DNA from 2 places in the Mediterraneibacter sp. 210702-DFI.3.120 genome. Region 1 is predicted to be linked to the other one. Evidence: predicted binding sites of a transcription regulator. Region 1 holds the regulator's gene; the other holds the start of a gene.
What was found. The regulator NrdR, encoded in region 1, represses ribonucleotide reductase genes. The targets are predictions, from matches to a motif close to CACAANATNTTGTG.
Positions count from the first base shown of each region.

Region 1 (17,334 bases):
TATTGAACGTGTGCGTCCGTATCATGAAGCTACAGCGAAGAAGATATTTTCGAATGAAATACAAAATGCAATCTCTGAACTTTGTGGGGAGGAAAAAGACCGGATATTTACTCAATTATGGACAGAACTAGAAGCGAAGCTGAAAGTAAAAGGCATTGGATTTAGCAAAGAATGGGAAAATGAAAAAGCAAAGGAATATTTTATTGAGACAAGATGTATAGATGAATATTATGTAAGCTTAGCGACAAAAGAAAAAATTTCTATAGAAACAGAATGGTTTGCAGGGAATGGAAAGGAAGTAAAATAGTATGATTAAGCCTATTATGAGAGACATATTTTTCTTAAATCAGAAATCAGAATTGGCAACAGAAGCGGATAAGCAGGTGGCAATAGATCTGCTGGATACACTGAAAGCAAATGAAGCAGGCTGTGTAGGAATGGCTGCGAATATGATCGGAGTAAAAAAGAGAATCATTGCAGTGAATATGGGGTTGTTTAATATTGCTATGTTTAATCCGAAAATCGTGAAACGCACAGGCGCTTATGAGACGGAAGAAGGTTGTCTGTCATTGGATGGAGTGCGAAGCTGCAGACGTTATCAGGAAATAGAAGTTGAATATCAGGATATGAATTTCAAAAAGAAAAGAGAAAAATACAGTGGATGGACGGCTCAGATCATTCAGCATGAAATAGATCATTGCGATGGGATTTTGATATAAATTTTGTTTGTGCATTGAGGAGGTGTGTCGCATGGATTTCAAGTATTGCAAATTAGAAATCTTTATTCCAGAAACACATATTTCGCAGCTACAGAAAGCATTGCAGTCAGTAGATGCCGGTCATATAGGAAATTATGATTCCTGTATGTCCTGCTCCAAGGTCACCAGTTACTGGAGACCATTAGATGGAACTTCTCCTTACATTGGAAATGTAGGAGAGATTAGTTGTGAGCCGGAAGTGAAAGTTGAAGTGACTGTATTTACAGAAAAAGTGGATGAAACAATTCAGGCAATTAAAGAGATACATCCATATGAGGAACCGGTAATCAATGCATTGCCGATTTATCGGACAAGCTTTTAAGGGAAAAAGAAGTCTTACGATCAGACAGAAAGGAGACTTCTTTTATTATACAACAGATTCTGATTTCATGCATAGAATAGTTAAGAGAAAATATCGGCAATCATGGAATAATGCCTATGAGATTTTGCGAATTGAAGGAAAAGGAAGTTGTGAATATCTGCAATGGCAAGTGCCTTGGAGGTGTAGTAGATCTGCAGATAAATGTATGCTCCGGTGCGATAGAAGCATTGATTGTTCCGGGACCGGCAAAGTTCTGTGGATTCTTTGGAACGGATAGCGAATATGTGATACCATTTGCATGTATAAAGAAGATTGGACCGGATATTATTCTTGTGGAAATTAAAGAAGAAAAGTTTTTGCAAAAATATTAGACATTGTGTATAATGAAGGCAATAAGATACGTGGAAAGGCGGAGTGGATTATATGAAGTGTCCATATTGTGGCAATCCAGATACAAGAGTGATTGATTCCAGACCAGCAGAGGATAATAGTTCTATCAGAAGAAGACGTTCCTGTGATGAATGTGGTAAGCGTTTTACAACTTATGAAAAGGTAGAGACAATTCCACTGATTGTAATTAAGAAAGATAATAACCGTGAACAGTATGAAAGAGCGAAGATAGAGAATGGAGTTCTGAATGCATGCTACAAGCGTCCGGTTCCGGCTGAAGAGATTCAAAAGACAATTGATGCGATTGAACTGTCAATTTTTAATCGTGAAGAGAAAGAAATCCCAAGCAGTGAGATTGGTGAAATTGTTATGGAGAATCTGAAGACATTGGATCCGGTTGCATATGTCAGATTTGCATCTGTCTACAGAGAGTTCAAAGATGCGAATACATTTATGGATGAATTGAAGAAATTTCTAAGATAATAAAAATCGGTTATACTCTGTTCGTGAGTATAACCGATTTCAATCTTTCGGAGAATGTTAGTATGTTACACGGGAGGCGAGAATGAGAACTTATAAATTAACAATTGCTTATGACGGAACTGCATATCAGGGATGGCAGAGACAGGCAAACACAGAGAACACTTTGCAGGGAACTCTGGAGCGAACAATTTCGTCAGTGGCAGGATATCCAGTGGAGATTGATGGTTCAGGACGAACAGATGCAGGTGTTCATGCGAATGGACAGACTGCAACAGTAGTTCTTTCTGGTCGGGTGGAGGATGGATTTTTTACAGAAAAGATAAATTCAAGATTACCTGAAGATATTCGGATTTTAGATGCAGAGCTTGTGAGGAATGGATTTCATGCGAGAAAAAGTGCAGTTGGAAAAAGATACATTTATCAGCTGGATTTGGCGGAGAAACCAGATGTATTCACAAGACGATATACATATCATTTTCCGCAGAGATTGGATTTAGATGCGATGAGAAAGGCAGCACAATTGTTGATTGGCACGTATGAGTTTGCCGGATATACAGATAAAAAGGATGAAAAGTCCACAAAAAGAACAATTTATGCTATAATGATTTGCGGACAAGGAAGCAAAGTCAATATTCAATATGAAGGAACAGGATTTCTTTACCATATGGTAAGGATTTTGACAGGAACTTTGCTGGAAGTTGGAACCGGAGCACGAAGCATAGAGAGTGTGAAGGAACCTTTGAAATCAAAAGATAGAAGTCAGGCTGGATTTTTAGCACCTGCAAGAGGGTTATTCCTTGATGAGGTGTATTATTGATTCGGTTATGGAAAGTTGCTGATTATTCACGGAAGAGTTGGCGAATGGACGGTGAACAGCAACACTCTTGAAAGGGAGGATGCAGCGTATTGAAATTAATATCATGGAATGTAAATGGTATTCGTGCCTGTGTACAGAAAGGATTTCTTGATTTCTTTCATGAGGCAGATGCGGATATCTTCTGTATTCAAGAGACGAAGATGCAGGAAGGACAGCTAAATCTGGAATTAGAAGGCTATTATCAGTATTGGAATTATGCTGTGAAGAAGGGATATTCCGGAACAGCTGTGTTTACAAAGAAAGAACCATTGTCGGTGAGTTATGGAATCGGTATTGAGGAGCATGACCAGGAAGGACGTGTGATTACGTGTGAATTTGAAGAGTTTTATTTCGTCACAGTATACACACCGAATTCTCAGAATGGGCTGGCAAGGTTAGATTACAGAATGAAGTGGGAGGATGACTTCCGTACTTATCTGAAGAAGTTAGAAGAGACAAAACCGGTGATTGTGACTGGAGATATGAATGTAGCGCACAAAGAGATTGATCTTAAGAATCCGAAGACCAACCGTAAGAATGCAGGTTTTACGGATGAGGAAAGACAGAAGTTTACTGAACTTCTGGATGCCGGATTTATTGATACATTCCGGTACTTTTATCCGGAGCAGACAGGAATCTATTCCTGGTGGTCTTATCGTTTCAGTGCCAGGGCGAAGAATGCAGGCTGGCGTATAGACTACTTCTGTGTCTCGGAAAGTTTAAAGGACAGACTGGACGATGCGAAGATACTTACAGATATTATGGGATCAGATCATTGCCCGGTTGAATTGGATTTGAAATAATAGAAAGAGGAGAAGAGAACAATGACAAAGATTGACATTATTTCAGGATTTCTTGGAGCAGGAAAGACAACTTTAATTAAGAAGCTTCTTTCTGACGCATACAAGGGAGAGCAGGTTGTATTGATCGAGAATGAATTTGGAGAGATCGGTATTGATGGTGGATTTTTGAAGGAAGCAGGAATTGAGATTCGTGAGATGAATTCAGGATGTATCTGTTGTTCACTGGTTGGAGATTTTGGAAAATCTCTTCATGAGGTCGTAGATACTTATCATCCGGATCGTATTCTGATTGAGCCATCAGGAGTTGGAAAGCTTTCTGATGTAATCAAGGCTGTACAGGATGTTCAGGGTGAGATTGATGCAGAGCTCAATAGCTTTACAACAGTTGTAGATGTAACAAAGTGCAAGATTTACCGTAAGAACTTTGGCGAATTTTTCAGCAATCAGATTGAATATGCAGGTGCAGTTATTTTAAGCCGTACAGATAAAGCGAAACCGGAGAAGATTCAGGAAAGCGTTGCACTGTTAAGAGAACTGAATGAAAAAGCTCCAATCATTACAACACCAATCGAGCAGCTTCCGGGTGAGAAGATTCTTGAGACAATGGAATCAAGCAAATCTCTGGAAGAGGAATTGCTTGCAGAAGTAGCTGAAGAGGCACATGAGCATGAACACGAGCATCATCACCATGACCATGAAGAGTGTGAACACGAGCATCACCACCATGATCATGAAGAACATGAACATGAGCATCACCACCACGATCATGAAGAACATGAGCATGAGCACCATCATCATGATGGAGAGTGCAGCTGCGGCTGTGGACACCATCATCACCACGATCATGAGGGTCATCATCATGCAGATGAGGTATTCACAAGCTGGGGTAAAGAGACAATTCATACTTATACAAAGGATGAGGTCAGTGCAATTCTGAAGACTCTTGAAGAGGACGGCTCTTACGGAAATGTACTTCGTGCAAAAGGAATGGTTGCAGGTGCAGATGGTGAGTGGATTTACTTTGATATGGTTCCGGAGGAACATGAAGTAAGAACAGGAGCACCGGAATACACAGGAAGAATCTGTGTGATCGGAGCAGAGCTTAACGAAGACAAGCTTGCAGAATTATTTAAGCTGAAATAAAAAGGATAAGCAAAGCAGTACCCCATAGGGGGCTACGTAACATTATGTAATAACAGATGTCTTCTGCGAAAGGGAGACGGAATGGAGATAGATATGATGAAAGAGCCAGATGTTATGGTTTATCTGATGACAGGTTTTCTTGATAGTGGAAAGACACAGTTTCTGAATTTTACATTGTCACAGGACTACTTCCAGATCGACGGCAAGACACTTCTGATTCTTTGTGAAGAGGGAGAAGAAGAGTATGATCCGAGAGAATTGCTGAAGTATGGTGTCGTTATTGAGACTGTAGAAGATAAAGAAGATCTGACAGAAGAATGGCTGGAAGAGATGAATAAGAAGCACAAGCCGGAACGTGTGGTTATCGAGTATAACGGTATGTGGCAGGTGAGTGAATTTGAGAAGATGAAGCTTCCGGCAGGATGGGCTATTGAGCAGAAGATCACAACGGTAGATGCAAGTACTTTTCAGATGTATCTGACAAACTTAAAACCACTGTTTGTAGAGATGGTAAAGGGCGCAGAGCTTGTTCTGTTCAACCGTTGCGAGGATAAGAAACCGTTGGCAGGATACCGCAGAAGTGTTAAGGTTGTAAGCCCTCAGGCAGAAGTAATCTTTGAGGATGAGAACGGTGAGGTAGACAATATCTTTGAAGACGAAGTACCATATGATCTCAAAGCACCTGTGATTGAGATTCCAAGAGAAGATTATGGTATCTGGTATATTGATATGCAGGAGCATCCGGAGCGCTATAAAGGAAAAGTTGTAGAATTTGTTGCAAAGGTTATGAAACCAAAATCATTTCCGTCTAAGGTATTCTATCCGGGGCGTATGGCAATGACTTGCTGCGCAGATGATACATCTTTCCTTGGATATGTTTGCAGAAGCGCTTATGCGCCGAAGCTGAATGCGGGAGACTGGGTAAAAATTCGTGCAAAAGTGCGTTATGCGAATCTGTCCGTATACGGCGGAGAAGGACCGGTGCTTGAGGCAGAGAATATTGAGCCAGCAGAACCAATTGAAGAGTTGGTATATTTTAATTAAGACAAGCAATAAGACAAGAAATAGGAGGAGAACTTCATGGCAAAGAAATATGATGTAATCGCATTAGGAGAACTTCTGATTGATTTTACAATGAATGGACAAAGCGAACAGGGAAACAATATGTTTGAGGCTTGCCCGGGAGGTGCACCGTGTAATGTGCTGGCACTTCTGAACAAGATGGGAAAGAAGACAGCATTTATAGGAAAAGTTGGAAAAGATCAGTTTGGAGCGTTATTAAGAGATACGATTACGGAAGCCGGAATCGATGCCTCCAATCTGATGGTTGACGAAAATGTGAATACAACACTCGCATTTGTACATACATTCCCAGATGGAGACAGAGAATTCTCATTTTACCGTAATCCGGGAGCGGATATGATGCTTACTGCAGATGAAGTGAATCCAGAAGTAGTAAAAGATACAAAAGTCTTTCATTTTGGAACACTTTCTATGACACATGAAGGTGTGCGTGAAGCGACAAAGAAAGCGGTAGAAACAGCAAAAGCAAATGGTTGCCTTGTATCCTTTGATCCAAATCTGAGACCGCCTCTGTGGAGCTCTCTTGATCTTGCAAAAGAGCAGATGGAGTATGGATTTGGAAAATGTGATATCCTGAAGATCTCTGATAATGAAATTCAGTTTGTATCCGGTAAGGAAGACTATGATGAGGGAATCGCATATCTGCAGGAGACATACAATATTCCGCTGATTCTTCTGACTATGGGAAAAGATGGAAGTAGAGCTTATTACAAAGGCATGCGCGTAGAGAGACCGGGATTTTCAGTGAAAGCAATTGAGACAACCGGTGCAGGAGATACTTTCTGTGGAAGTTCTTTGAATTATCTGGTTGATCATGATTTTGAGAATCTGACAGAGGAACAGTTAGGAGAGATGCTGACATTTGCGAATGCGGCAGCAGCACTTGTAACAACAAAGAAGGGTGCGATCAAAGCAATGCCTGTAAAAGAAGAAGTTCTTGAACTGATTCAGAAATAATTGACAAGAAAACAGTCAGTCGATATAATGTAACACAGAAACAAGGGCGTTTCCAACTTAGGTGGAGAACGCCCTTTTATCGTATCAGTTTATGATAAAGGAGGTCGAAAAATAATGCATAACTATACAAGAGATGATATTTTTCACATAGTAGAGGAAGAAGATGTCGCTTTCATCAGATTGCAGTTTACAGATATTTTTGGAACGATGAAAAATATGGCGGTAACAGTAGGACAGCTTGAAAAAGCATTGGATAACCGCTGTATGTTTGATGTTTCTTCCTTGGAAGGGGTTGCAGATGAGGAAGAATCAGATATGTATTTATATCCGGATTTGAGTACATTTGAAATCTTTCCATGGAGACCACAGCAGGGAAAAGTTGCAAGACTGATCTGTGATGTGTATAAAAAAGATGGAACACCGTATGAAGGCGATCCGCGTTATGTACTCAGAAAGGCTGTTGCGGAGGCGAAAGAGATGGGATATACGATGAATGTTGGCCCGGAATGCGAGTTCTTTCTTTTCCATACAGATGATGACGGTAGACCGACAACAGTAACTCACGAGCAGGGAGGATATTTTGATGTAGGGCCATTGGATCTTGGAGAAAATGCGAGAAGAGATATGATCTTAACATTAGAAGATATGGGGTTTGAGATTATTTCCTCACATCATGAGATTGCGCCGGCGCAACATGAAATCGACTTTCACTACGATGAGGCGATGATTACAGCAGATAATCTGATGACATTTAAGATGGTTGTCAAGACAATCGCAAAACGACACGGTCTGCACGCGACATTTATGCCAAAGCCGAAGAGTGAGACTTATGGGTCAGGAATGCACATTAATTTATCTTTATATAAAAACGATGGAACAAATGCACTTTATAACGCAGAGGATGAGAACGGACTCAGTCAGGAAGGATATTATTTTATTGGTGGCTTGATGAAACATATGAAGGCAATCACCTGTATTACAAATCCAACGATCAATTCTTATAAACGTTTTGTGCCGGGGTATGAAGCACCTGTATATATGGGATGGTCAGCTAAGACAAGAGGACCTTTGATCCGTGTGTCTATGGAGAAAGAAGACAATTCAAGACTGGAACTTCGCAGTCCGGATGCTACGGCGAATCCATATCTGGCACTTGCAGTACTTCTGAAAGCGGGACTGGATGGAATTAAGAATCAGATCATGCCTCCGAAGAATATTGATGAGAATATTCAGAAGATGACGCAGGAAAGAAGAGATGAACTTCAAGTGGAAGAACTGCCGAGAACGCTTGGGGCTGCTACAGCAGAGCTTGAGAAAGATGAACTGCTGATCAGCGTATTAGGGAAAGAGCTTGCCGAGAAGATCATAAAAGCAAATAAGAAAGAATATAAAGAATATTGTATGCAGGTGACAGACTGGGAGATCGATCATTATCTTTACAGGCTGTAGTTCAGGTATCCTGGCATTTGGCATTTAGAGAGAACGGATTGATAGAAGAGTAGTTAGCGGAAGAGGTGAGCAGATATGAGCAACATTATTGTCGTTTTCCCAAAGAGGGAAAATGCAGTAAATATCCGTAATAGTTTGGTTCGTGCGGGTATTGAAGTATCTGCGGTATGTTTGACAGGAGCTAAGGTTTTGCAGTATGCTGATAACTGGAACAATGGAATTGTCGTGTGTGGTTATCGGTTTCAAGATATGCAGTATACAGATTTACGAGAATCTCTTCCGGATACGTTTGACATGCTTTTGGTGGCTTCAGCAGATAAGTGGATGGATGGACTGCCGGATGGGGTTGTAGGACTTCCACTCCCAATCAAAGTTTATGATTTGGTAAATACCGTTGAAATGATTCAGCAGACACAGAGCAGGAAGAGAAGAAAGCGCAGAGAAACGATACGAAAGAGAGACGATTCTCAGAGAAAGATAATCGATCAGGCGAAAGCGCTTCTGATAGAACGAAATAACATGTCAGAAGAGGAAGCACATCGATATTTACAGAAGAGCAGTATGGAAAGTGGGACCAATATGCTCGAAACAGCACAGATGGTGCTGACAATTATGAATGAATAAGAGGATGCTGTTAACAGTAACGAATAAGAAGTGCTGTAAACAATAACAAATGAGAGGACTGTCAGTGATGACAGTGGAACGGAGAAGAGAATGAAATTTACAAAAATGCAGGGAATTGGAAATGATTATGTGTATGTAAACTGTTTTGAAGAGAAGGTAGAAGATCCATCAGCGTTGGCAATCCAGGTGAGTGACAGACATTTTGGAATAGGATCCGATGGATTGATCCTGATCTGTCCGTCGGAAGTGGCAGACTGTGAGATGGCCATGTATAATGCGGATGGCTCTAGAGGAGAAATGTGTGGAAATGGAGTTCGCTGTGTTGGAAAATATATGTATGATTACGGCCTGACTGACAAAACAGAGATTACAGTTGAGACTTTAGCAGGAATCAAAACACTTCAGCTTTTCGTAGAAAATGGAAAAGTTGCGAAGGTTCGAGTTGATATGGGAAGCCCAATCTTGACACCGGCAGAAATTCCGGTTGTGGCTGAGGGAGATAAAGCTGTAGATGAACCGATTCTTGTGGATGGAAAAGAATATCATATGACTTGCGTATCTATGGGAAATCCGCACGCAGTTGTTTATGTAGATGATGTTGATAATCTTCCAATTGAAGAAATCGGACCAAAATTCGAAAGCCATGAGAGATTTCCAAGACGTGTGAACACAGAGTTTGTAAAAGTACTGGATAGACATACTGTACAGATGCGTGTTTGGGAGAGAGGATCTGCGGAGACACTTGCCTGCGGAACAGGAGCATGTGCTGTAGCTGTTTCCTGTATCCTGAATGGATTGACAGAAGATGAAGTAACTGTAAAGCTTCTTGGCGGAGATTTGGAGATTCAGTGGGATCAGGAGAAGAACACAGTTTATATGACAGGACCGGCAACCGTTGTATTTGATGGGGAGCTGAAATAAAGATTTGATGAATAGATAATGATGGTGCGTTGACTGATTTTCATTTTTGTGAATTTGAGGTCAACGCATTTTGTTTATAATATTAATTTAATAACAAAGAGACTATAACAAAAAAGAGATTACAAATTGTAATCTCTTAAAACATCGGAGTGACAAGATTCGAACTTGCGACCTCTACGTCCCGAACGTAGCGCTCTACCAAACTGAGCCACACTCCGATAAAATAGGGAACTTGCCGAAGCAAATTCCCAGCTACGGAAAAGGGACTTGAACCCCTACTAACAGAGTCAGAGTCTGCTGTGCTGCCAATTACACCATTCCGCATTACTTGAGTTTTGTTTGTTGCTTGTTTCAAACAACATGGTTATTATATCAAAGCTACAGAAAAATGCAACCCCTTTTTTGATATTTTTGCGTTAGACTTTTTAAAGAAATTGTCTTAAATGTCAGAAAATTAAGATAATTCATTTCGCCAAACGAAAAAGGGTATCGACGGTAGCGAAAAAAGCATCAATGGCAGAAAAAAGGGCATCGACAGTTACTAAAATCTATAAGATCACTCTACAAGAAAAGCTCTGCAATAAATACAACTGCGCAGCAAAGAACTGCGACCGGCAGCAGTCCGGCACCACACCATGCGGCTACAACTCCAACAACGAGAGCGAGAACTCCGGAGATTGGAGACTGTGTGGCATGAAGGATCGCCGGGAATGTCATCACTGCTAGTGTGACATAAGGTACATAGTATAGAAAGGACTGAAGAAACTGGTTCTTCAAAGGTTTTCGAATCAAGGTCATCGGCAGTACGCGGATTAAATAAGAGATACCGCCCATGATAAGAATATAAATATAAATATTGTGTGTCATAATTTTTATTCCTTCTGAGTAACTGAACAGTTACGTTTTTATTATTGCTTAGTTGAAGCTGAAGTTTCATCTTCTGTCGGTATAGGGAAGAAGAATGCTGCTCCGGCTGAAAGTACAACGGTCAGTATAATTGTTCTGGTACCATCCGACAGAGTGGAGATCCAAGGCAGGCAAGTTGCTGCGAAGCTTGAGATAAATGCAAGAGCAACCAGTCCTGCAACGACTTTATTCTGCTTCGAAGGAGGAATGATGATAGCGATAAACATTCCAAAGAGGGCAACACTAAATGCACTGACCATACGCGGTGACATGATATTTCCGGCAATGACACCGAGCATAGTTCCAAAAGCCCAGCCCGGAAGCGGAGTTACCATCGCGCCATAGGTATAATAAGGGTTTAAAGTACCTGGTCTGCTGATCGCAATTCCAAAAAGTTCATCTGTGATATCATAACTCATCAGCAAACGGTGTCCTAACGAAAGGTCGGGACTCAAACGCTGACTCATGGCACAGCTCATCAGAAGATAACGTGCATTTGTGATCAATGTGACAATTGCGACCTCAATATAAGGAGAGTTTGCAGCAATTACAGTCAGTCCGGCATACTCTCCGGCGGATGCATTATTTAACAGACTCATAAGGAATCCCTGAAATGCATTCAGGCCGATATTTCTTGCGGCAATACCGATTGAAAAGGAGACCGCAAGATATCCAAGACCGATCGGAATTCCATCGCGAAAACCACGACGAAATGCCTGGCTATTAGATTCTTTCATAATAATAAACCACCTTAGTTACAAATTTTGTCTCTGAGGGATATTGTATCATTTTTGCTGAGGAAATCAAAGTCGGAAATGAGGTCAAATCTTCCAATTTATGACATTTCTTGACGCATTTGTGTAAGTGTGATAGAATGACCCCATTGTAACATATAATTTAATACAGATGCGTGAGGTGTCAGTCAGATGGATGATGGCGTCCTGATTATGAATGATTAGAGGAACGACGTGGGAAATCTGGACTGGTGAAAAGGGAAACAGGTGAGAATCCTGTACGAACTCGTCACCGTATTTCGTGAGCTTGTGTTTTGAGACCACTGGGAGACCGGGAAGGTGAAGCAGAAGCATTTGAACGATCAGCCGGGAGACCTGCCTTTCGCAGTACAGGAATGAAGAATTCATGCCACGAGGAATTGGCCGTACGAAAGGAAATGATTTAGACTGCAGTAATTATTTACAGATAGATTGTAAATGATCACCGGTTTTTCTTTGCGTACCCTCGTTTGACTCGAGGGTGTTTTCATTTCTGAGAATAAGAAATCAGGAGGATGACAATGAAAAAGAAAGTATTAATGGTTTTACTGGCAGCAACACTTAGTGTGTCCATGATTGCAGGATGTGGATCAAAGGGCGACAACAACACTGACACAACAAAGACAGAGTCTAAACAGGACAGTGATCAGGAAGCAGCAGATAAAGTTGCGAAGCTGATCGATGACATTTATGTTCAGGAAAGAACAGACAAGACAGATGAGCAGTGTACAGCAGCGAAAGAAGCATGGGATGCACTGACAGATGCACAGAAAGAACTTGTTGAGGGAGAGAATGCGGATCCGGATTATTTCGGAAGAGATACAGGAGATGCATCCAAGGATGATCCGCTCAATGCTGATGAGATCGGTGAAAATGAAATCCTTGTAGTAAGTTTTGGAACATCCTTCAATGACAGCCGTGCAACAGATATTGGTGGTATTGAGAAAGCAATCCAGGCAGCAAATCCGGACTGGTCTGTAAGAAGAGCATTTACAGCACAGATCATTATCAATCATGTACAGGCTCGTGATGGTGAGAAGATCGACAATGTGGATCAGGCATTGCAGAGAGCGGTTGACAATGGCGTAAAGAACCTCGTTGTACAGCCAACACATCTGATGCATGGTGCAGAGTATGATGAACTTACAGCAGCAGTAGAGGAATATAAAGATAAGTTTGAATCTGTTAAGATTGCAGAGCCACTTCTTGGAGAAGTAGGAGCTGATGCAACTGTTATCAATGCAGACAAGGCAGCAGTAGCAGAAGCAATCACAGCAGAGGCAGTGAAAGATGCAGGATTTGACAGTCTGGATGCGGTAAAAGAAGACGGAACAGCATTTGTATTCATGGGACATGGTACATCTCATACTGCAAAGGTTAGCTATTCTCAGATGCAGACACAGATGGAACAGCTTGGATATGATAATGTATTTATCGGAACTGTAGAAGGTGAACCGGAAGATACATCCTGCGAAGCAGTGATCGAGAAACTGAAAGAAGCAGGATATAAGAAAGTAATCCTTCGTCCGCTGATGGTTGTTGCAGGAGACCATGCGAACAACGATATGGCCGGAGATGACGACGATTCCTGGAAGAGCCAGTTTGAGGCATCAGGAGCATTTGACAGCATTGATACTCAGATTGCAGGTTTAGGAGAGATCCAGGCAATCCAGCAGCTGTATGTAGCACATACACAGGCTGCAATTGATGCAGAGTAATTTGTAAGAAGATATTGAGAAGGTCATGCTTATTCAGAGAAAAGGGAATTGCATGACCTTTTTTGAATCAATGAAAGGAAGGATTTAGATGAAAAAGAAGTTATTAATGGTATTAATTTCTGTTTCTATGATCGCATCTGTATTTACAGGATGTGGAAATAGCACAGAGGCTAAAGACAGTGGAAAAGCACAAACAGAACAGGCGGATACAAAAGAGGATTCTGCAGATAAGGCAGATGAGGAGCAGGCAGCACTAGAAGACGGAACATATACAGCAGAATTTCAGACGGACAGTTCTATGTTCCATGTGAATGAAGCAATGGATGGAAAAGGAACACTGACAGTAGAGGATGGGAAAATGACAATTCATATCAGTCTGGTGTCTAAAAATATTGTCAATCTGTTCGAAGGAACTGCCGAGGACGCACAGAAGGACGGCGCAGAATTGCTTCAGCCTACAACAGATACTATTAATTACAGCGATGGAACATCTGATGAGGTCTATGGATTCGACGTTCCGGTTCCGGCACTGGACAAAGAATTTGATCTTGCATTGATCGGAAAAAAGGGAACATGGTATGATCACAAGGTCAGTGTGACAAATCCGGTGAAAGTAGAAGAATAAAATGCATTTGTAACCTTTACAAACCGGCAAAGAAGGGATAAGATACTTTTATAAAACAATTTATAAAAGGAGCCTTGGATATGGCTGGAGCGGAAAAGAGAAATATTACAAAATCAAAAATAGTAAATTATATTATAAATCACGAAGCAACGTCTAAAGTGGAATTGTCGAAGGATCTCAATCTTAGTATGCCGACTGTATTGTCGAATGTGAATGAGCTCTTGGCTAATGGAATTGCGGTTGAAACCGGAGAATATGAATCTACAGGCGGGCGAAAAGCAAAACGAATCAGTATTAATCCAGCGTACCGTTATGCGGTTGGGATAAGGATCACTGCTAAGCATGCAGGATTTGTACTTGTGAATTTGAGCTATGAGATAGAGAAATATGAAAGGATCCGCTTAGAATTTTCAACAGAGGCTGCTTACTACTTACAATTGAGCGAAGCATTGGAAAGATTTCTTTCAGATGTAGAAAACAGAGAACGAATCTTGGGAATCGGAATTTCAATTCCGGGAATTGTTAATTCGAAAGAACGAATGCTGATCAAATCTCATGCACTCCAATTGGAGAATTATAGTTTAAGCTTTTTGGAACAGATCTTTTCACTTCCGGTTTATTTTGAAAATGATGCCAATGCGGCAATGATGGCAGAGGATTTAAATAACTATAGAAATGCATTGTATCTTTCATTGAATAACACACTCGGAGGAGCATTTTGTATTGACGGGAAATTGATTCCGGGAGCGAATCAGAAAGCCGGAGAATTTGGACATATGATCCTTGTTCCGGGTGGAAAGAAATGTTATTGCGGAAAACAAGGCTGTGCGGATGCTTACTGTGCGGCGAGCGTGCTGACAGATGATACCAAAGAGACACTGGAACAGTTTATGAAGAAGGTGGAAGAGCAGGACGGACAGGCTGTGAAGGTTTGGAAAGAGTATCTTAATAATCTGGCAATCCTTATTTCAAATCTGAGAATGGCATATGATATGGATATTATTCTTGGAGGAGAAGTAGGGGGATATCTTGCAGATCATATGATAACCTTAGGGAAAAAAGTAATGGAATATAATGGATTTGAGCATGATGCGAGATACCTGAAAGTTTGTTCATATAAGAGAGAAGCCTCGGCAGTTGGTGTGGCAAAATATTATTTACAGGCCTTTATTAAAACATTATAACGATCAGAGTGATGGAAAGTTAGAAAATCCAGAGAAGAAACATTTTTAATACATGTTTCTTCCCTGGACTTTTTTTGCGCAAAGTGCATAAAAATTATAGAGAAATCTTGTGCAATAGGCAGAACTGAACAATAACATATTGACAAAATACATTTCTTGAACAATAATGTAATTACTTTAATAAAACATTTAATAAAAGATATTCAATAAAGGAGGAAAACATTATGTTACAGCAGGTAATGACAAACCCGGGAGAAATTATTTTCAGAGAGGTACCGGTTCCGGAAGTGAAAGATGATCAGGTACTAGTTAAGATTATGAATATTGGAATCTGTGGATCTGATATTCACGTATATCATGGAAAACATCCATTTACAAAATACCCGGTGACTCAGGGACATGAGGTATCCGGTGAGATTGCCAAGGTCGGAAAAGATGTTACAGAATTTCATGAAGGACAGAAAGTTACGATCGAGCCACAGGTTTACTGCGGACAGTGTTATCCGTGCCGCCATGGAAAATATAACCTTTGTGAGGAACTTAAGGTTATGGGATTCCAGACAACAGGAACAGCTTCAGAATATTTTGCAGTAGATGCCTCTAAAGTAACACCGATTCCGGAAGATATGTCTTATGAAGAAGGTGCCATGATCGAGCCTCTGGCAGTTGCAGTGCATGGAGTGAAGCAGGTAGGAGATGTAAAGGGATTGAATATTGCAGTTCTTGGTGCAGGACCGATCGGTAACCTGGTTGCACAGGCAGCAAAAGGAATGGGTGCCGCAAAGGTAATGATCACAGATGTCAGCGACCTTCGTCTGGATAAAGCAAAAGAATGTGGTATTGATGTATGCGTTAATACTATGGAGAAGGACTTTGGCGAGGCAATGGTTGAAGCCTTTGGTCCTGACAAGGCAGATGTGATCTATGATTGCGCAGGAAATAATATCACAATGGGACAGGCAATTAAATACGCAAGAAAAGGAAGTATCATCGTTCTTGTTGCCGTATTTGCGGGAATGGCAACAGTAGACCTTGCAGTTGCAAATGATCACGAACTGGATATCAAGAGCACAATGATGTATCGTCATGATGATTATGTAGATGGTATAGAACTTGTAAATGAAGGAAAGGTTCATTTAAGACCATTGATTTCTAAGACATTTGCATTCAAAGATTATCTGAAAGCATATCAGTATATTGATGATAACCGCGAGACAACGATGAAAGTAATCATCAATGTGCAGGAGAAATAGGTGATCGAATCAAGAGAGGACAGAGTTTTATCAGAAACTCTGACTAGGAGGTAATTAATGGAAAACGAGAGTAATAATGGAAAAGTGCCTCTGATCAGCAAGATTGCATATGGTTTCGGAGATGTCGGATGTAACTTTAGCTGGATGTTTGTCAGTAACTTTTTAATGATTTTCTATACAGATGTATTTGGAATCAGTATGGCGGCAGTATCAGCATTAATGCTTTTTTCAAGATTCTGGGATGCGGTCAATGATCCGATCGTAGGTGGATTAACAGATAAAACAAACACAAGATGGGGAAGATACCGTCCATGGCTGTTGGTGGCAGCACCGATCACATCAGTGCTTTTGATCCTTTCTTTCTGGGCACACCCAGATTGGTCAAATACATCGAAAATAGTTTACATGGTAATTACATACTGTCTTCTCGTCTTAGGATACACCTGTGTAAACATTCCATATGGAACACTTTGCGGTGCTATGACACAGGATATTGATGAGCGTGCCAAGATCAATACATCTCGTTCCGTAGCAGCAATGATCGCAATCGGAATCATCAATATCGTAACAGTGCCACTGATCAGCAGGCTTGGAAGCAACAGTGTAAAGAACGGTTATCTGTTTGTTGCAATTATTTACGGATGCATCTTTGCTGCATGTCATTTCTTCTGTTTTGCAAAGACAAAAGAGCAGGTGACAATTCCGGAGAAAGAAAAAATCTCCATTAAAGTACAACTGAAGGCCGTTATGCAGAATAGACCATATCTGCTTGCATTAGTTGGACAGGTGCTGTTTGGTTTCACATTATATGGAAGAAATGCAGATATTTTATATTATTTCACTTATGTAGAAGGAGATGCTTCCTATTATACAACATATTCCATGTGTATTATTATTCCTTCAATTATCGGTGCAGCTTGCTTCCAGCCGGTATTCCGCAAGTTGAATAATAAAGGAAGAACAGCATCTGTTTTTGCATTACTTACAGGAATCGCTATGCTTGTAATGTTCTTCTTTAATGTAAAAGAATCTCCAATTGTATTCTATGCATTGGCAGGTATTACACAGTTCTTCTTTTCAGGATTT
Region 1 is NZ_JAJCNG010000016.1:540-17,873, forward strand. It holds gene LI162_RS09565 (4'-phosphopantetheinyl transferase family protein) at 1-307, shown strand, start outside; gene LI162_RS09570 (peptide deformylase) at 309-719, shown strand; gene cutA (divalent cation tolerance protein CutA) at 751-1,080, shown strand; gene LI162_RS09580 (PRC-barrel domain-containing protein) at 1,197-1,451, shown strand; gene nrdR (transcriptional regulator NrdR) at 1,504-1,953, shown strand; gene truA (tRNA pseudouridine(38-40) synthase TruA) at 2,036-2,770, shown strand; gene LI162_RS09595 (exodeoxyribonuclease III) at 2,860-3,612, shown strand; gene LI162_RS09600 (CobW family GTP-binding protein) at 3,634-4,755, shown strand; gene LI162_RS09605 (TIGR03943 family putative permease subunit) at 4,852-5,799, shown strand; gene LI162_RS09610 (carbohydrate kinase family protein) at 5,836-6,795, shown strand; gene glnA (type I glutamate--ammonia ligase) at 6,910-8,244, shown strand; gene LI162_RS09620 (ANTAR domain-containing response regulator) at 8,320-8,868, shown strand; gene dapF (diaminopimelate epimerase) at 8,959-9,789, shown strand; tRNA gene LI162_RS09630 (tRNA-Pro) at 9,934-10,007, opposite strand; tRNA gene LI162_RS09635 (tRNA-Gln) at 10,042-10,113, opposite strand; gene LI162_RS09640 (AzlD domain-containing protein) at 10,351-10,656, opposite strand; gene LI162_RS09645 (AzlC family ABC transporter permease) at 10,698-11,432, opposite strand; cobalamin riboswitch at 11,638-11,826, shown strand; gene LI162_RS09650 (sirohydrochlorin cobaltochelatase) at 11,990-13,186, shown strand; gene LI162_RS09655 (hypothetical protein) at 13,275-13,811, shown strand; gene LI162_RS09660 (ROK family transcriptional regulator) at 13,892-14,995, shown strand; gene LI162_RS09665 (zinc-dependent alcohol dehydrogenase) at 15,220-16,248, shown strand; gene LI162_RS09670 (MFS transporter) at 16,306-17,334, shown strand, end outside.

Region 2 (14,222 bases), on a different contig from region 1:
ACCAGGAGGATCCTGCCCACTGTGGCATTGTGTTAGTCTCTCTCTTGGAATCACTTCCACAAACCGGACACTTGCAGTTTACCCACTCATCGATTGCAGCAAGTGGTGACTCACCTGTTCCTGTTGGCTCGTAGGAATCTACCTCTGGCAGACGAAGTGGAAGTTCTTCTTCCGGTACCGGAACATTTCCACACTTCGGACAGTGAATGATCGGGATTGGCTCTCCCCAGTAACGCTGACGGGAGAATACCCAGTCACGCAGCTTGTAGTTTACTGTTGCGCGTCCGATTCCCATCTCTTCGATCATATGTGGAGCTTCTTTCTTAAGCACAGAAGACTCCATACCGTTCCACTCACCGGAGTTGATCATTGTTCCGACTGCATCTGTATATGCCTCAGTCATATTCTCGATCTCTTCTCCGTCTTTTGCGATAACCTGAATGATCGGAATATTGAATTTTGTTGCGAACTCGAAGTCACGGTCGTCATGTGCAGGTACACACATGATTGCTCCTGTACCGTAGTCAGCCAGTACATAATCAGACAGCCAGATCGGTGTCTTTGCTCCATTCAGTGGGTTGATCGCATAGCTTCCTGTGAAAACTCCTGTCTTCTCTTTGTCCTGCATACGGTCAACATTGGACTTCATAGATGCATCATAAATATATTTCTCTACTGCATCTCTTGTCTCATCTGTTGCGAGAGATGCTGCCAGTTCGTGCTCAGGAGCAAGTACCATAAATGTAGCTCCGTGGAGTGTATCCGGTCTTGTTGTATAAACAGTGATCTTCTCATCTCTTCCTTCTACCGGGAAGTCAACTTCTGCACCGTAAGATTTTCCGATCCAGTCAGCCTGCATCTTCTTAACTTTCTCCGGCCAGTCAAGTTTATCAAGGTCATTCAACAGACGATCTGCATATTTTGTAATACGAAGCATCCACTGACGAAGGTTCTTCTTTGTAACCTCTGCACCACAACGCTCACATTTACCATTCACAACCTCTTCGTTCGCAAGACCTGTCTTACAGGACGGGCACCAGTTGATCGGGAACTCTTTTTCATAAGCAAGACCTTCCTTGAACATCTTAACAAAGATCCACTGTGTCCACTTGTAGAACTCAGGATCTGTTGTATTCACTTCCATATCCCAGTCATACAGTGCTGCGATATCATTGATCTGTCTCTTAATGTTCGTGATGTTCGCCTCTGTTGATTTTGCCGGGTGAACGCCCATCTTGATCGCATAGTTCTCAGCCGGAAGACCGAATGCATCCCATCCCATTGGATGAACGATGTAGTATCCCTGCTGTAATTTATAACGGCTCCATACATCAGAGATTACATATCCTCTCCAATGTCCTACATGAAGACCATTTCCTGATGGATACGGGAACATATCCAGGCAGTAATATTTCGGTTTCTTGTTTCCGTCTTTTCCGTTTCTTGGATTGACCGGTGTCTCTTCCCATTTCTCACGCCATTTTTTCTCAATGGCTTTGTGATTGTAAACAATCTTTGTACCCATGTACTTAATTCCTCTCTTTCATCAATATAAAGAAAAGCCTCTTCTTCTCATATATCCAAGAGACGAAAAGGCTTTAATTCCGTGGTACCACTCTTATTCATCTGACACAAAGTCAAATGCACTCATTCATTCTATAACGGGAACTCCCGCCTCCGGCTAATCAATATAATATCTTTTCACCGAAAGAACTCCGAGGTCAGTTCAAAGTCTGTGCTGCTGTCTCACACCTGCCGACAGCTCTCTGAAAGGCATCTTTTCCTTCTACTACTCCTCATCTGCGTTTTTACAATATACCTATTCATTATAAAAACTATGCGAATATAAGTCAAGGCTTTTTTCCGCTTAAAGTCCTCTTTTTATTGCCGGTTTCCATTCTACAACCTTGTCTTGTTCCAGTGATTTCTTCACATCGATCAAACGCTGATTTTCCGAACCTCTGAACAACAATGTAATATTTTTCTTATCTTCCTCAAATCTTCCATCCACAAGTACGTCCAGCATAGAAAGCATCTCATCCGTATACTCACATCTCGCCCTGCTTTCTTTCTTCAGTTCCTCATCGAACAAATAACCGCTGTAACACCAGATATTCTTCTCCGGATAACGTTCCTTCACTTTTCTTAAAAGCTTCACAAGCACTTCCTGATTCTCCGGTTCGAATGGTTCGCCACCAAGCAATGACAGTCCATCAATATAATTCGGCTTCAACGCTTCCAGAATCTCTTCTTCTGTTTCTTTCGTAAATTTCTTTCCATAATTAAAATCCCATGTCATACTGTTAAAACATCCCTTACAATGATGCCTGCAGCCTGACACGAAAAGGGCAACACGAACACCCTCTCCATTTGCAATATCACATTTTTTGATTTCTCCGTAGTTCACTTTGAATCCTCTTTTCCACTTATTCCAAAATACATTTTGTATCATAGCATTGATTGGAATTTTCTTTCCATTTATCCCTATCATACCATATCTTTTCATCTTTTGCTATCTTAAGTGATGCTGCTTAGAAGTAACAGTTCATTATCGAAAAGCATTGAATATTGTACATAAATATGTTATCCTGTTTCAAAGCATATTTTCTAAAACATCTAAATTCATATAAAAGGTTTCATTACAGGTAGAATACACCTGTCAAATCAGAAAATTCATGCTTTTAAAATCCATTATTTAAAGCAGAGGTTTTCTGATGAAGGGATAACTTCTGTGAAAAATCACATAAGGAGGTCTCTTAGATGAAACAAAAGAGAAAGCAATTGCCGGAAGAACAGCAACCGGCAGATGAAAAGCTGCTTCAGTGGCATCCTGCATTTTATGCAGACTTGCAGATTGAATTCAGAGAAGAAAAAGAAAAATTAAAATTTGAACGGGAGTATCTATTAAGTTCAAAGCCAATGGCAATTGATGTGTTGATCATTAAAAAGAAGGATGCGGAACCTATCCATAAAAATATTGGGAAAATATTCCGTAAGTATAATATCATCGAATATAAATCACCATCCGATTCCCTTTCCGTGGACGATTTCTATAAGGTATATGGATATACAAATTTTTATAAAGCAGATACAGGGAAGGTAAATGAAATTCCGATTCAGGAGCTGACGATCACCTTAGTATCAAAACGATATCCAAGAGAACTGATCCGACATTTGAAAGAAGTACGCCACTACACTATTGATAATCCGGAAGAAGGGATTTATTATGTAATTGGAGATATCTTACCGATTCAGATTCTTGTAACAAATCGATTATCGCCGGAGAAAAATCTTTGGTTATATAGTTTGACAGATACACTGGAAGACATGTCTGTTACCAGACAGCTTTTAGAGGATTATAAAAAGAACAAAGAGAATCAGCTGTATCAGGCTGTTATGGAGATCATAGTAAAAGCAAACGAGAATCGGCTAAAGGAGGGGAAACGAGATATGTGTAATGCGTTATTAGAATTAATGAAAGATGAATTAGATGAAAAAAGAGAAGAAGGGATAAAAGAGGGCATAAAAGAAGGGGAATCTCTTGGAGAAAACAGGATCAATCAACTGATTTTGAAATTGTCCGAACTTAACAGAACTGATGAGATTCTCAAAGCAGCTGCAGACCGAGAATATCAGAAAAAATTATTGAAGGAGTTTGGGCTTTAAAAAAGTCCAAACTCTAGGGATGGCACTCATTGACTTGCTGAAACTTTACATCCGTATCATCATATTATGTTTGTTTAAAAAGAGCCTGACGATTAGTCGTCAAGCTCCATTTTTACATAACTTAAAAATCGTGAACTATATCAATTTTGCTACAAAAGTCAGCACCCACAAGGGTTTACGTATAAAGTTCACTATTTTTTTAATTAGACTTTATTGCAAAATAAACTTTATGATTCCACTTCATAATGTTTATTTTTCACCTACTACAATAAAGAGAATATTATGTTCATTCTCTTTGCAAAAAAATGTAATCTTTTCAGAAATATCAAATCCTACAACATACTCTTTTTCTTGTTCGATTATCTTCCATATTAATATAAGGAATATAATGCGAAAGTTAGGATAGATACAATGATCAGAGATAGAACAAAATAATTAGATTGGAAATGGTAGCAAGTTGATAGTTGAAAGGAGAATTTATTTATGAAATCAATGTTGGAAGAATACGGCAAGATCGTTGTTGTTTCTATTGTGATCGCGATCATGATCGGGGCAGCTGCGTTACTTCGGGGGGCAAATTGAACTGCCGTTCCAGAAGATTACCAAATTAGGAAGTGATGAAGTATATGTGGCAACAACAGGACGTCCAAAACCACCAACAACAGTAGATCTGTATGTTTGGATTTATATTAATAAAAATAATGAACTTGTAATATCTAAGAATAAAATAACAGCACCAACTGATGCACTTTTAAAAGAAAAATCAATAAATGTTCGTAGTAATGGATTAGCAAGAGATGGTTCATTTGATTCAAAATTAGTAAAGAGTGTCAAATTTGCAGAAAAAATAAGACCTATATCGTGTAGAAATTGGTTTTATGGTTTTACAAATTTAGTAGAAGTGAAAAATATTGAAAATCTGTATACAGATAAATGTGAAGATATGTACTTTATGTTTTATAACTGTTCTTCATTGAAAGAAATAAATCTAAAATATTTTGAAACAAGTAATGTTACAGATATGAGATGTATGTTTAGTAATTGTTCTAGTTTGAAATACTTAGATTTAAGTTCTTTTGATATCAGCAAGTCAAAAGATTGTAATTACATGATGGATACAGGCACTTCAACAACTATAAAGGCAAATCCAGATTCTATTATATATCTGTATTTTAAAAAATAGCAATCAAAAACCCCTCTCAGGCGCTATGCATAATAATTTCAACAACATGCTGCTTATAGCAGGTATTGATAAATTTATATCATTCTGATGAAATATTATATTTTATTTTTCACGTTAATGATGTAAAATTATCAATGTAAATATCAGGGCATATTCGAATAATCATTTCTAAACTTTTTCAAATATGCTCTGGAAAGGAACTTTTATACTAATGAAAACCAAGATTCAGGATATGACCTCCGGTTCACCGGGACGGTTGATCATTCTTTTTGCAATTCCCCTGATGCTGGGAAATATCTGTCAGCAGCTTTATACAATGGTGGATACCATGGTTGTTGGCCAGGTTGCAGGTGTGGAGGCTCTTGCCGCACTGGGTGCTGTTGACTTTCTGATGTGGGTTGTCACAGGAATATCCACAGGACTCACTCAGGGATTTTCTATTCAACTCTCCCAGTATTATGGGGCAAAGGATTTCGAAAATCTGCGTAAATCTCTGGCTCACAGTTACCGGCTGACCGCATTCATCGCAGCCGGAGTATTGATTCTCAGCCAGTCATTTGCTTCGCTGGTATTAACAGGGCTGCATACACCTTCCAATATTATCGGAATGTCTCTGTTATATCTGCGCATCATTTTCTGTGGAATCCCCGCCACAGCAGCCTATAATATGTTTGCCTCTGCTCTAAGGGCTATGGGAAACAGTAAAACACCGCTGACCGCAATGATCATCGCATCTGTGCTGAATGTCTCACTGGACATCCTTTTTGTGGCAGGCTTCGGATGGGGTGTGGCAGGAGCAGCAATCGCAACTGTGATTGCACAGAGCTTCTCCGCTGTTTACTGTTTCCTGATTTTACGCAGAATTGATATCGTTCATCTGACCAGAGCAGATTTTATGCCTGCCTCCGGCATGAATGCCCGCCTGATGAAGCTTGGTATTCCTGTTGTATTTCAGAATATCATCATCGGTGTGGGCGGTCTGGTAGTCCAGTATGTGATCAATGGCTACGGTTTCCTTTTTGTAGCAGGATTTACAGCTACAAACAAGCTTTATGGTCTGCTGGAAATGGCTGCTATTTCCTATGGATATGCCATCGTTACCTATGTGGGTCAGAATCTGGGAGCCGGAAAGATTGACAGGATCAGAAAAGGCGTCCGCAGCAGTATGCTGCTTTGCCTGCTTACCTCACTGATCATTTCTGCTGCCATGTTTTTATTTGGAAAAAATATTCTCTCACTTTTCATCTCAGGTGAACCGCAGCAGACACAGCAGGTATTGGCAATTGCTTTTAAATACCTTTCTATTATGGCTGCCATGCTCTGGGTTTTGTACTTCCTGTACGTGTACAGATCTGTACTTCAGGGGCTGGGAGATACCTTAATGCCTATGGTAAGTGGTATGGCTGAATTTGTCATGCGTATCAGTGCTGCACTAATCCTTCCCCATTTTATCGGACAGGACGGTATTTTCTTTGCAGAGATTGCAGCATGGAGCGGAGCCACTGTGATCTTATGCATCAGCTATTATGTACGGATGCATAAATATCATTAAAACAAAACAGGGAGCTGTCGGTAAATAACGTTTTTTAGAGCTGACAGCACCAAACAAAAATATCCTGACAGTTACAGAGCTTTCTGGCTCTGCAACTTGTTCAGGATATTTTTATTTTGATAAATACTTTCTGTTTTTGGCCGCAAAAAATCCTTGTTTGGATTTTTTCAGCCGCATTTTTTTCTAGGCAGTTTTTCCTTCAAATTTTCTCAGTTTTTCGTATAAAAAACGATGATATTTATTTATATTTCTTCCAATAGCATACAGCATGAATTCTTTTGCTAAATACCCTGACATTGCTACTTTATGGAGTGACCAAAATGAATTAACTGCGGATGAAGTCCGACCCAATCACAGATCTGGTGCTTGGACTTGCCCTACTTGCCATAACGATTACAATGCTGAAATCATTGATATGGTAAATGGAGATGCTGACTGTCCGTATTGTTCAGGTCGAAAAGTTATCCCTGGCAAAACATCCTTCGCGGCACTTCATCCCGATCTAATGAATGAATGGAATTGGATTAACAATTATGTATTAGTTAATCCTGATGAGATTACAGAAAAATATTCAACTAACGTCTGGTGGATTTGCAAGCGTAATCCTGATCACGTCTATGAATTAAGTGTTTCTGAAAAGATTTTATACAAGAAACGTCATCGTGAAAGCTGTCCTTATTGTAAGGGACGAAGACGCAAGAAGCGACTATTTTAATTTTAAAGTGTAAAATAAAAAGGAATCATAATCTGATTCCTTTTTATTATGTACATTTTCTAATGATTTTAGTGATTTCTATTTTTAAGTTTTAAAGCTAATTATGTACATTTTTGATACTTTTTCTAAATATCTGTTTTTAGGTTTTAAAGTTCATTATGTACATTTTCGAGCTTTTTTGTTAAAAAATTTTTTTTGGTTATGCACAAAATTCCTGTTACAAATACAATTGTGATTCTACAGATGCAGAACTCTCTCCTTGATCTCCTGCGTTCTTCCCTGATTCCAGAACTGCGTTCCGATATATCCGCAGGTACGTCTTGCAACATTCAGTGTATCCTGGTTGCGGTTTCCGCAATGCGGACACTCCCATACGAGCTTTCCTTCCTCATCTGTTATGATCTGAATCTCTCCGTCATATCCACATTCCTGACAGTAATCACTCTTTGTATTGAGTTCCGCATACATAATGTTGTCATAAATGAAACGGATGACCTGAAGTACGGCTGCAATGTTGTCTTTCATGTCCGGAACTTCTACATAGCTGATGGCTCCACCGGAAGAAAGTGCCTGGAACTGAGATTCAAACTTCAGTTTTGAGAAAGCATCAATCTCTTCTCTGACAAATACATGATAGCTGTTTGTAATATAACTCTTATCTGTAATTCCAGGAACAATGCCAAATCTCTTCTGCAGACATTTTGCGAACTTATAGGTTGTACTTTCAATCGGTGAACCATAGATACTGAAAGCAACGTTCGTCTCCTCTTTCCACTGGTTACATGCATCGTTCATGTGCTTCATAACATCCAGTGCAAATGGTGTAGCATCCGGATCTGTATGGGATTTTCCTGTCATATATTTCACACACTCGTAAAGTCCTGCATATCCAAGAGAAATCGTTGAATATCCTCCATAGAGAAGTTTATCAATCGGTTCTCCCTTCTTCAGGCGGGCAAGTGCTCCGAACTGCCACAGAATCGGTGCTGCGTCAGACAGTGTTCCTTTCAGACGGTTGTGTCTGCACATCAATGCGCGATAGCAAAGTTCCAGTCTGTCATCAAAGATTTTCCAGAACTTATCCATATCTCCACCGGAAGAAAGTGCAACATCAACAAGGTTAATCGTAACAACTCCCTGATTGAAACGTCCGTAGAACTTGTAGTTTCCGTTCTCGTCTTTCCATGGGCTTAAGCAGCTTCTGCATCCCATAACCGGGAAACAATTTCCTTCTTTAAGCTCTTTCATCTTTTTCTCGGAAATGTAATCCGGAACAAGACGCTTTGCAGTACACTTTGCTGCAAGTTCTGTCAGATAATAATATTCGCTTCCTTCTTCGATATTATCTTCTTCCAGAACATAGATCAGTTTCGGGAATGCAGGTGTCACCCATACTCCGGCTTCATTCTTAACTCCCTGATAACGCTGACGAAGTGTCTCTTCGATAATCATCGCCAGGTCTTTCTTCTCTCTCTCGTTCTTTGCCTCGTTCAAATACATGAAAACTGTAAGGAACGGTGCCTGTCCGTTAGTTGTCATCAGTGTGATCACCTGATATTCGATTGTCTGGACACCCTTTGTGATCTCTTTCTTCAGTCTTCTCTCTACGATCTCATTGAGCACATCTTCCGGATATTCCATTCCGACCAGTTCCTGTTCGCTGATCACTTCCTTGCGGATCTTCTCTCTGGAAACATCTACAAACGGTGCCAGATGAGCAAGTGAGATACTCTGTCCACCATACTGGTTACTTGCAACCTGGGCAATAATCTGAGTTGCGATATTACATGCTGTAGAGAAGCTGTGTGGTTTTTCAATCATTGTACCACTGATCACAGTTCCGTTCTGAAGCATATCCTCCAGATTCACAAGATCACAGTTGTGCATATGCTGTGCATAATAGTCAGAATCATGGAAGTGGATGATTCCTTCTCTGTCTGCCTCCACAATATCATGTGGGAGAAGCATTCTTGTTGTCAGGTCACGGCTGACCTCTCCTGCCATATAATCTCTCTGTACGCTGTTGACTGCCGGGTTCTTGTTCGAGTTCTCCTGCTTTACATCCTCGTTGTTGTACTCAATCAGTGACAGAATACGATTGTCTGTTGTATTCGCCTTACGTACGAGGGATCTCTTATAACGATATCTTACATACTTACGTGCAAGTTCAAAAGCTCCGGTAGCCATAATCTGATTCTCTACCATATCCTGGATCTCTTCTACGGATACTGCACGATTCAACTTGTTACACTTGAATTCCACATATTCTGCGATATCTTCAATCTGGCTGTCTGTCAGCGTACGCTCCCCATTATCCTTATCCGCTTTCGTCACAGCAACCACGATTTTCTGTATATCAAATGTCTCTTCCGACCCATTTCGCTTGATAATTTTCATTGATCAGTCTCCTCACTTTTTCTTATTCTTGCACGATATCTTGTGTTTTATCCGTTTCTATCGTGCTGTCTGATACTTATTCTAATACAAAATATAGTATAATGCAATCCCCAAAACACAGTATCATGTATTTTCAGAACATCTGCTACATTTTTTGAGTTTTTCATTTAACTGATAATCTTTACTCCATCTGTTATACAAAATCAAAACTGTCTATGAATTATCTGTCTACTCATTCTCCTTTCACACCTGCGGAAAAGGCAGCCAAACAGTCCTTATTCAAGGACTTTGGCTGCCTTTTCTTTCGTTTTATTTCAGGTAATAATTCTATTTATTTTTCGAATTCACAGATAATTCGGTCAATTCTTTTTCTAATAAGATCCGTTATGTTTTGCATGGAAATCTCTTGTCTCTTTGACGATCACTCCGTTCAATGCAAGAAGTGCGATCAGGTTCGGGAATGCCATCAGTGCATTGAAGATATCTGCGATATTCCATACTGCTTTTACTGTCATATAAGGTCCAATGAATACTGCAAGGATATACAGGATACGATATCCCATTACAACTCCTTTATTTCTGTTAAACAGGTATTCCACGCATCTCTCGCCGTAATAGTTCCATCCGAGAATTGTTGTGAATGCAAAGAATACAAGACACAGCATCAGGGAGAATGTCGCTACGAACGATGGGAATGGAAGTCCTTTCTGGAAAGCATCCATTGTGATTGCCACACCTTCAAGTTCCGGGTTCAGCCAGGAACCGGCGATCACGATAGAAAGTCCTGTCATCGTACAGATTACGATTGTATCAATAAATGTTCCTGTCATAGACACAAGTCCCTGACGGACCGGTTCTTTTGTTCTTGCTGCTGCTGCTGCGATCGGTGCACTACCAAGTCCGGACTCGTTTGAGAAGATTCCTCTTGCAACACCTTTCTGCATTGCTACGAACACGGATCCAACCGCTCCTCCTGCAAGTGCACTTCCTGTAAATGCAGATTTCACGATAGAAGCCAGTGCTGCCGGAACAGCTGTGATATTTGTAATAATGATGATTACTGCAAGTCCTACATAAAGAACTGCCATAAATGGTACGATAACTTCTGATACTTTAGCAATTCTCTGGATTCCTCCAAGAACTACAAGACCTACGCATAATGTCAGAATTACTCCTGCGACTACAGTTGCCCAAGAATAATTTCCTCCAAACAGGGAAACTGTATGTGCCATATCCGGGTCGAAGAAGTTCTTAACCGCTGATGCAATACTGTTTACCTGTGTAAATGTACCGATTCCGAAGAGACCAACTCCGGCTCCGAAGAATGCGAAAATCTTCGCAAGCCATGTCCACTTCTTACCCATTCCGTTTTCAATATAATAGAATGGTCCGCCAAGTACATGCCCGTCTTCGTCGATTGTACGATATTTGATTGCCAGAAGACCTTCTGCGTATTTTGTCGCCATTCCAAAGAATGCCGCGATAACCATCCAGAACAACGCTCCCGGACCACCAAGTGCGATTGCTGTTGCAACACCTGTGATATTACCGGTTCCGATAGTTGCTGACAGAGCTGTACAAAGTGCCCCAAAGCTGGTCACTTCTCCGCTACCGTCTTCTTCATCTTTAAACATGAATTTGAAAGCTTTGCCAAGATGCCTGATCTGTACAAGACCAAGTCTGGCTGTTAGAAAGATACCTGTTGCCATGATGAGGCAGATCAACGGAAGCCCCCACACAGCATTGTCGATTGCAGTGATGATTTTGTCGATTTGTGCAAACATTTCTTTATTCCTCCATCCTTTTGCCTGAGAGACTCGCGGCATGTAACTGCATCCATGACCGCTTACACCTTCGGCGCTCTTTTTAAAGAGACTCTCCTGAGTATTGCTGTCATTCACGTCAGATGTAAATGACAGCAAGTTTTCTCTTTCGTGCTTTAACACGATAAAATTAAGAATAGCACTATGTTATAAGAAATGCAATACGTTTCAAACATTTTTTCAATTAAGAATACTAATATTTATTAATAAACATTAACAATAAGATTATTCTGCCAGCTCTTTTCCTGCTGCCTTAAGTTCTTCAAGTACGTCATCCTCCGGAGCCTCATTTGCGATGATTCCTTCTTCACAGATCAACTGTGCCCCAGCGTTTTTCATGCGGTCTGCCCAGTCTCTCATCCATTCTCCGTCTCCCCATCCATAAGAACCGAACAGAAGGATCTTCTTCCCTGATACATAAGATTCCAGTTCTTCTACAAATGGTTCCATCTCAGATTCTTCAAGCACCTCTGCCCCCATTGCCGGGCATCCAAGTGCAAATGCAGCTTCTTCTGCCACTGTTTTTGCATCTGCATCCCCTACTTCCAGAAGTTCTGCTTCCTGACCTGCCGCTTTGATTCCTTCGGCAACCGCCTCTGCCATTGCCTGTGTATTACCGGTTCCACTCCAATATACAACTGATATACTCATTTTATAAATTCCTCCACTTTCTTTGATTCAATGCAATTTCACGGATGTTTTTTCCATCCAGATACTCATTCACCGCACAAACCTTTGCGCGGTCATATTCATGAAAAATCATTCTCGCTTTTTCAGGATTACTATATACTTTCCAATATCCTGTCATAATAAAATCTCTGCCTTCTTTTTCAATAAAGCTCTGCACATCTGCCGTCGGATATCCGAGAAAAGCTCCAATCTCATGTGGGAATCCAATTCCTTGTGCAGTACACTCGCAGATACGTTCTGACAGATGTGCCAGCATTTCCTCGATATTGCTTTCCTTATATCCGTATTGTCCAATCAGTTCGCGGAGTTTTGGCTGGTTCATATATTCTTCCAGCTCTTTGGGGCGATAGAAAAGGACAAGGCATTTCCCCTCTGAGCAGGATAATTTATAAAAATTGATCTCCATCCCGGAAAACATTTCTTCCAATTCAGAATATGATTCATTTTCCATTGAAATCAGGCCAGATACTTTAAGCCCTTTCAGAAAAGGCGCACACTGTAATATAACCTGAAATCCAAGCCTCACCTTCCGGTCTTTATTTTTTAGATAGTAGGATAATACTTCCGTCGGCATATCGTTCTCCTTAGTTTTATTTTGAGAATTGTTTTCATTCAAGTGTTATGTTAACATAAATGAAAATGATTTTCAATACAGTTTTTGAGAACTTTTCTCATTACCATGATGGCATCTTGCTGCTTATTTCTTATGGTAATTCCGCATAAAACTTTTTCAAATTTTAACACTTTTTTAGTTGTTACTCACATATCTTTAGTGTATAATGAATTTATAAATATTTGAGAGGTGAGAAAATCTCAAACATTATACACACTTACATAAAGGAGAGATTCGCCATGGTAAATTTAATCACAGGCCCAAGAGGCAGCGGAAAAACACAGCAGATGATCGATCTTGCAAACGAGAAGGTTAAGACTTCTTCCGGTAATGTCGTATTTATTAAAAGGAGCAGCAAAGACACTTATTCTGTAGATTTCAATATCCGTGTCATCAAGATGGCTGATTATCCTGACATCCTTACCTTAGAAGAATTCGTAGGTTTCCTCTATGGTATGGCTGCTGGCAATCACGATATCGAGGCTGTTTTCATTGACAGTATCTTAAAGCAGGCTAATATCACATTAGAAAGTCTTCCGACATTCATCGAGAAATTAAATAAGATTTCCGAAGATGCTAAGATTGACTTCTACCTCAGCGTCAGCGCAGATAAAGCTGAGATTGCAGATGTTGACACACTTGAATGCACAGTTCTGTAAGCATTTACAGCGTAGTGTAACACAGGATTCGCCCTTCTGGGTCTGAACAGTTACAATAATTTTAGGAATTAAAAAAGAAGTACTTCCGTTCTCCGGTTGTACTTCTTTTTTTCGCTTCTTTCTCTTATTCTGTCTGTGCAGAATCCCCTGCCGTATCTTCTGCCTGCTCTTCTTTCGCAGCTTTTGTGCTGATCTGTTCACTCGCTTTTCCATTCAGGGAAAGAACTGTATCCACCTGCTCCCCCTTCTTATACTCAACTGTGACTTCATCTCCGACATTAAACCGGATAATATCAATAAAATCTACAACAGATACATCAAAGATCTCATCCGAACCTTCAAGCATGATATAATAATGAGAATCACCGTCTATAACGCCCTGGGCGATCTTTGTGATCTTAGCTGTCAGTGTCTCTACGGATCTTGTATCCTCAGCTTCTGTCTTGATCCCGTTCTTATACATCAGATTAGTGTAAGATTCCTCGCATTCACTGACCGTATCTCCAATTGCAACAATCTGATATTTCTGCACATTTACCATCGCATACTTCTTCACCAGACCGGCATCATCCTTCAGTGCAATGAAATAGGTCGGTTCACCGGAAATATTTAAAAGCAGTGGAAATGTTGCCGTATAGTGCAGATTCTGTACCTGCCCTTCTGCGGAAGACATCGCTGAACTCTCTGTTGCTCCTTCAATCTCATAGAACTTTGTCTCCATTGTTCTCTGATTCATCAGAACAAACCCTACATTCGACTGGTCTCCGGTAATCGAGGTAACACCTGTGTATACCCATACATCGTCATCGATTGCAAGATAATTGTATCCGTCAGTTGTATTCAGGCAGTCTTTCTGCCCCAATACACTATTAAAGAAACCATGTTTCAATGTTCCGTGATAATTATAAAGCTCAACTAACAGAT
Region 2 is NZ_JAJCNG010000014.1:73,924-88,145, forward strand. It holds gene leuS (leucine--tRNA ligase) at 1-1,525, opposite strand, end outside; T-box leader at 1,581-1,812, opposite strand; gene nrdG (anaerobic ribonucleoside-triphosphate reductase activating protein) at 1,868-2,407, opposite strand; gene LI162_RS09130 (hypothetical protein) at 2,761-3,666, shown strand; gene LI162_RS09135 (BspA family leucine-rich repeat surface protein) at 4,295-4,849, shown strand; gene LI162_RS09140 (MATE family efflux transporter) at 5,061-6,401, shown strand; partial or broken gene LI162_RS16080 (transposase) at 6,585-6,680, opposite strand; gene LI162_RS09145 (zinc-ribbon domain-containing protein) at 6,670-7,116, shown strand; gene nrdD (anaerobic ribonucleoside-triphosphate reductase) at 7,354-9,513, opposite strand; gene LI162_RS09155 (alanine/glycine:cation symporter family protein) at 9,885-11,297, opposite strand; glycine riboswitch at 11,300-11,406, opposite strand; gene LI162_RS09160 (flavodoxin) at 11,562-11,987, opposite strand; gene LI162_RS09165 (DUF3793 family protein) at 11,989-12,600, opposite strand; gene LI162_RS09170 (hypothetical protein) at 12,879-13,298, shown strand; gene LI162_RS09175 (hypothetical protein) at 13,423-14,222, opposite strand, start outside.
Region 2: a site for NrdR is predicted at 9,545-9,558, ahead of nrdD (anaerobic ribonucleoside-triphosphate reductase). Genes of this name have one in related genera too.